One region of the Variovorax terrae genome, then DNA from elsewhere that is predicted to be linked to it. Evidence: predicted binding sites of a transcription regulator. Region 1 holds the regulator's gene; the other holds the start of a gene.

Region 1 (3,222 bases):
CAACGTCAAGCTGATCCGGCGCGCGGAGCTGCGCCGCTACAAGGGCACCACGCTGAACGACGAAATGACGGGCAGCCTGATCGTCTACGAAAACAGCACCGATGTCTTCACCGTGGATGGCTCTCCCCAGGGCGCCCAGGGGGCGCCGGCCAGCGGCAACGGGCGCATCCGTGCCATGCTGACCCCCAAGGTCGACCCTTCGGCGCCCGTGCCGTCGGCCCCGCCGCCCGCCGCGCTGCGCCCCAGCACCAACCTGGGCGGGGAGAAGCGGTGACGGCGGCGAACGCGGAAGCGGCCGCCACCAGCCGGCTCGAGGCGCGCCACCTGCAGAAGTCCTATGGCAGCCGCAAGGTGGTCAAGGATGTTTCGCTGGGCGTGCAGAAGGGCGAGGTCGTCGGCCTGCTCGGGCCCAACGGCGCGGGCAAGACCACCTCGTTCTACATGATCGTGGGCCTGGTGCGCGCCGACGCCGGCGACATCAGCATCGACGGCCAGCCGGTCGGCCACATGCCGATCCACCGCCGCTCGCGGCTGGGCCTGTCCTATCTGCCGCAGGAGGCCTCGATCTTCCGCAAGCTCAGTGTCGAGGACAACGTGCGCGCCGTGCTGGAACTGCAGAACGACGAAGCCGGCCAGCCGTTGCGCCACGAGGAGATCGAGCGGCGCCTGACCGCGCTGCTGCAGGACCTGCGCGTGGAGCACCTGCGCGATTCGCCGGCGCTGGCGCTGTCGGGCGGCGAGCGCCGCCGCGTGGAGATTGCGCGCGCGCTGGCCACCCAGCCGCGCTTCATCCTGCTGGACGAGCCGTTCGCCGGCATCGACCCGATCGCCGTGATCGAGATCCAGCGCATCATCGGCTTCCTGAAGTCGCGCGGCATCGGCGTGCTCATCACCGACCACAACGTGCGCGAGACCCTGGGCATCTGCGACCACGCCTACATCATCAGCGACGGCCACGTGCTGGCCCAGGGCACGCCCTCGGAGATCGTCAACAACGCCGACGTACGCCGCGTGTACCTCGGCGAGCATTTCAGGATGTGATGGCTTCCGCCCGCTGTCTGCCCATGGCGCGCGGCCGCCGCACTTGCTCGGAGAGCGGCCGTTCGCTGCCTTTGGCCGCGGGGCCGCAGCTGCCGTGAAACAAGGCCTTTCCCTTCGCGTCTCGCAGCACCTGGCGCTCACGCCGCAGCTGCAGCAGTCGATCCGGCTGCTGCAGCTGTCCACGCTCGAGCTGAGCCAGGAAGTCGAGCAGATGCTCGACGACAACCCCTTTCTCGAACTCACGCTGGACGAGGCGCCGCGCGAGGAGTTCGGCCTCGCGCAGGCCGATGCGCCGGCGCAGGACGACGGCCACGAGGCCGAGGTTGCTCCTGATTCGATAGCAAACTATCAAGGCGACACAGGGACCTCTGCTCCCAATGATTCAGAAAACCCGGCGGCGGCCGAGGATGCGCCGGATTGGGAGGGCGATGGCGGCATCGACATCGCCCCCGACGACAGCGAATGGGGCGGCGACGCGCCCGCGCGCAAGAACAACAACCATGACGGCGACGACGTCGACGCCACCGAACTCGCGCGCAGCCAGGAATCGCTGCAAAGCCATCTGCACCGCCAGGCGCTGGCGCTGCGCCTGGACGACACCGACCGGGCCGCCCTGAGCTTCCTGATCGAGTCGCTCAACGACGATGGCTACCTGGAAGACTCGCTCGAGGCGCTGGCCGTCAGCCTGGCCGGCGACGACCTGGAACAGGGCGAGGAGTTGGTGCACCGCTTCACGGTGGCGCTGCACCTGCTGCAGCACCTGGAGCCCACCGGGGTGGGCGCACGCACGCTTAGCGAGTGCCTGACGCTGCAGCTGAACGCCCTGCCGCGCACCGTGCCGGACCGCGATACCGCCCTGGCGCTGTGCGCCCTGCCGATCGAGCTGCTGGCGCGGCGCGATGTGAAGCGCCTGGCCCAGCTGTGCGGCCACAGCGAGGCCGACGTGCGGGCCGCGATCCCGCTCATCACCCGGCTCGAGCCCAAGCCGGGGCGGCGCTTCGTCGACGTGGAGCGCAACATCATCGTGCCCGACGTGATCGTGGTCAAGGCGGGGCGCGGCGCGCAGGTGCGCTTTCGCGTGCAGCTCAACCCCGACGTGATGCCACGCCTGAAGGTGCACGACATCTACGCCAACGCGCTCAAGTCGCACAAGGGCGAGGGCCACCAGGCGCTGCAGCAGCGGCTGCAGGAGGCGCGCTGGTTCATCAAGAACATCCAGCAGCGCTTCGACACCATCCTGCGCGTCTCCAACGCCATCGTCGAGCGCCAGAAGAACTTCTTCGTGCACGGCGAGCTGGCGATGCGCCCGCTGGTGCTGCGCGAGATCGCCGACGAGCTGGGCCTGCACGAGTCCACCATCTCGCGCGTGACCACCGCCAAGTACATGGCCACGCCCTACGGCACGTTCGAGCTCAAATACTTCTTCGGCTCGGCCCTGGGCACCGAGACTGGCGGCAACGCCTCCAGCACCGCGGTGCGCGCGCTGATCAAGCAGTTCGTGGCCTCCGAGAGCACGAAGAAGCCGCTGTCGGACAACCAGATTTCCGAGATGCTCAAGGAGCAGGGCATCGAGTGCGCGCGCCGCACGGTGGCCAAGTACCGCGAGGCGCTGCGCATCGCGCCCGCCAACCTGCGCAAGGCGCTGTAGCGGCGGCCGGCTCGACTGCTCGTCGCGCACCCCGGCGCGCCGCCTCAGCGAGGAGGGGAGGACGTTCCAGCAGGTGAAGGGCGCGCCGCGGCGCCGCTCAGTCTTCCGCGGTGAACCCGGTCGACTGCACGATCGCGCGGTAGCGTTCCCAGCTCGACTTGACCGCGGCGCCGAACTCGGCCACGCCCTGCGCATCGGCCTCGGTGCCGAGCTGGGCCAGGGCCTCGATGCCCTTGTCCGAGCGCACATAGCCCGAGATCGCGGCATTGGCGCGCGCCACCAGCTCGGGCGCCGTCTTCGCCGGGGCGAGCACACCCGACCAGTCCTGGAACACCACGTCGCGGTAGCCCGACTCCACCATCGTCGGCACGTTCGGCAGGAAGCGCGAGCGCTTGCTGCCGGTGACCGCGAGGATGCGGAGCTTGCCGTCGGCCGCGTGTGGAATGATCTCCGGCAGCGGGCTCACCGTGGAGCTGACGTGGCCGCCCAGCAGGTCCACCACGGCCGGCGCGCCGCCTTTGTAGGGCACCAGG
Region 2 (3,222 bases), 680 kb from region 1:
CGACGCAGGACGCGGTGACGCGCACGCGCGAGCCGGTGGTGCAGCCCGCGCCCGAAGACCTGGGCTTCAAGCCCGAGAACGTGGCCGTGGTGCGCCGCGCCCTGGTGGGCGTGACGCAGGAGGGCACCTCGGCGCGCGTGTTCGCGGGCGCCGGCTACCTGAGCGCGGGCAAGACCGGCACCGCGCAGGCCGTGACCATCGGCCAGAAGGACAAGTACAACAAGGCCAAGCTCGAGGAGCACCAGCGCGACCACGCCGTCTACATGGCGTTCGCGCCGGCCGACGAGCCGAAGATCGCGCTGGCCGTGATCGTGGAGAACGCCGGCTGGGGCGCCGAGGTGGCCGCGCCGCTGGCGCGCCGCGTGTTCGACTACTGGCTGCTCGGCCAGTACCCGAGCGAGCAGGACCTGGCGGCGGTGCAGAAGGGCCAGGCCTCCGCGCCCCTCGGCAAGCCGCGGGCGGCGGCGGACGTGGCCTGGCCGCCGGCCGGCGGCGTGGGCGCCCTGGCTGCCGCCGTGCCTGCGGCATCGGCCGCGGCGCCCGTGGCGGCTGGCGCGCCGCCCGCCCCGGGGCCGCTGACCGTGGCCGCGGGCCGGGCCGAGCGCTAGGGTCTGTTGCCCCGAAAACGCCTTTGCGCCGGCTCAGGCGGCTGTTTCATGGTGAAAACGGCTGGATGTCCTTGTCCTGCGGTCATCGGGCGCTATTAAAACCGTAGCAATCAGCGCAGGAAGGCGTCGTAGCCGGTCTTCAGGATCAGCGCGCTGACCACCAGGATGAACACGCTGCGCACGAAGCCCGTGCCGTGCTTGAGCGCCATGTGCGTGCCCAGCAGGCTGCCGACCACGTTGGCGATGGCCAGCGTCAGCGCGAAATGCCACCACACATGGCCCTTGAGCGCGAACAGGATCAGCGCGGCCAGGTTGGTGGCGGTGTTGAGCAGCTTGGCCGAGGCCGAGGCGTTGAGGAAGTCGTAGCCCAGCCAGCGCACGAACAGGAACACGAAGAAGCTGCCGGTGCCGGGGCCGAAGAAGCCGTCGTAGAAGCCCAGCACCAGGCCGATCACGCTGGCCGCCAGCGTCTCGGCGCGGCCCGACAGGCGCGGCGCATGGGTGTGGCCGAGCTGCTTCTTGGCCAGCGTGTAGGCCAGCACCGCGATCAGGATGAAGGGCAGCAGCCGGCGCAGGAATTCCGGCGAGATCACGGTCACGGCCCAGGCGCCGGCAAACGAGCCGGCAAAGCCCGCGGCGGCGGCCGGCAGCAGGGCGGCCCAGCGCATCTGCACGCGCCGGTGGTACTGCCAGGTGGCGATGGCCGTGCCCCAGACCGAGGCGCTCTTGTTGACGCCGAACAGGGTGGCAGGGTGGGTGGTGGGGAAGGTGGCGAACAGGGCGGGCACCAGAATCAGGCCGCCGCCGCCCACGATCGAGTCCACAAAACCGGCCAGCAGCGAGGCCAGCGACACGACAAACAATTCCATGACTCGATTGTCGCATCCGTGCGTACTCTCAAATCAATAGCATGGAATGACCGTGCGATGCGGACCTTGGCGGGTTTGGTTCCAGAAAAAGAAAAAGGCGCCGGCTGGGCCGGCGCCTTGTGAATCAGCATCTCGCGGGATGCCTGCAAATGTATTCTGGTAACTTGTGGGTGTCTCCTCGGTCCCTCGCCCTCACGGGCAGCGTGGCCCGGTTGCGAGTGGTAACACTTTACCGGATGCACTTTCCCAGTGCATTGGGGATTTCCCGGCCAGGCCTTCGCGCCATGGCGGGCGATCCGGTGCCGCAGGAAGGGGCGCAAAACGCCGCCGCGCTTTGGCATGACTTATGCAGAGCAGCTTGCAGTTGGGCACAAAACGGGAACCATCATGAGGGCAGTCGGACGGCGGATCATCCTGATCATCGGGCTCTGGGCGGGGTGCGGGGCCATGGCCTGGGCCCAGGCGCCCGCGGCTCCTCCAAACCCGCCGGCCGCCACGGCCAGCGCACCGGCCGAAGCGCCCGCAGCGCAGGTGGCGCCGGCCGTTGCCGTGCCCGCCCCGGCGCCTGCCGCCGCCCCGACGCGCCCCTCGCTGGTGCCGCAGGACAGCCTGAACGCGGCCGACACCGCCTGGATGATGACCTCCACGGCGCTGGTGCTGCTGATGACGCTGCCGGGCATCGCGCTGTTCTATGCCGGCATGGTGCGCAAGAAGAACGTGCTCAACACCATGGCCTGCGTGGTGGCCATCGCGGCGCTGGTCAGCCTGCTGTGGTTCGCCGTAGGCTACTCGTGGGCCTTCACCCCGGGCAGCGGCTGGCTCGGCGGCAGCGAACGGCTGTGGTTCAGCGGCCTGGACTACATGAAGGAGGCGGGCAAGGTGGCGGTCAGCCACGTCGCGCCCAACGTGCCCGAGTCGGTCTACGCGATGTTCCAGCTCAGCTTCGCCATCATCACCGCGGCGCTGGTGGTGGGCTCGTTCGTGGAGCGCATGCGCTTCTCGGCCATGCTCTGGTTCATCGGCATGTGGACGCTGTTCGTCTACGCGCCGGTGGCGCACTGGGTCTGGGAGCCGGGCGGCTGGCTGGCCAAACTGGGCGCGCTCGACTTCGCGGGCGGCTCGGTGGTGCACATCAACGCCGGTGTCTCGGGCCTGGTCTGCGCCTACTTCCTAGGCGCGCGGCGCGGCTACGGGCGCGAGCCGTTCGAGCCCTTCAACCTCGGCCTCACCATGGCCGGCGCCGGCCTGCTGTGGGTCGGCTGGTTCGGCTTCAACGCGGGCTCGGCCGTGGCGTCCGACGGCCGCGCCGGCCTGGCGATGGCCGTCACGCACATCGCCGCGGCGGCCGGCGCCATCTCGTGGATGCTGGGCGAGTGGGTGCTGCGCCGCCGCCCCTCGCTGCTCGGCCTGTGCTCGGGCCTGGTGGCGGGGCTGGTGGCCATCACGCCGGCCTCGGGCTTCGTCTCGCCCCGCTCGGCGCTGGTCATCGGCCTGGTGGCGGGCGCTGCCTGTTACTGGGGCGCCACCGGCCTGAAGCGCCTGCTGCATGCCGACGATTCGCTCGACGTGTTCGGCGTGCACGGCATCGGCGGCATCGTGGGCTGCCTGCTGACCGGCGTGTTCGCGAGCAAGACGATCTCAGGCGCGGAGGGCAGCCTCTTCGTGCAGGCCGTCAGCGCAGGCGCGGTGATGGCCTACAGCCTGATCATGACCTCCCTGCTGCTGTGGGTCACGATCCTGATCGT

What was found. Region 1 encodes sigma-54, which starts transcription at its own class of promoters, with help from an activator protein. Its sites were predicted from a motif close to TGGCANGNAANCTGCTTT; they were not measured.
Region 2: a site for sigma-54 is predicted at 1,813-1,830, ahead of MMF98_RS19525 (ammonium transporter). Genes of this name have one in related genera too.

The regions. Positions count from the first base shown of each region.
Region 1 is NZ_JALGBI010000003.1:710,101-713,322, forward strand. It holds gene lptA (lipopolysaccharide transport periplasmic protein LptA) at 1-274, shown strand, start outside; gene lptB (LPS export ABC transporter ATP-binding protein) at 271-1,041, shown strand; gene MMF98_RS22735 (RNA polymerase factor sigma-54) at 1,136-2,689, shown strand; gene MMF98_RS22740 (Bug family tripartite tricarboxylate transporter substrate binding protein) at 2,787-3,222, opposite strand, start outside.
Region 2 is NZ_JALGBI010000003.1:33,908-37,129, reverse strand. It holds gene mrdA (penicillin-binding protein 2) at 1-608, shown strand, start outside; gene MMF98_RS19530 (sulfite exporter TauE/SafE family protein) at 719-1,477, opposite strand; gene MMF98_RS19525 (ammonium transporter) at 1,865-3,222, shown strand, end outside.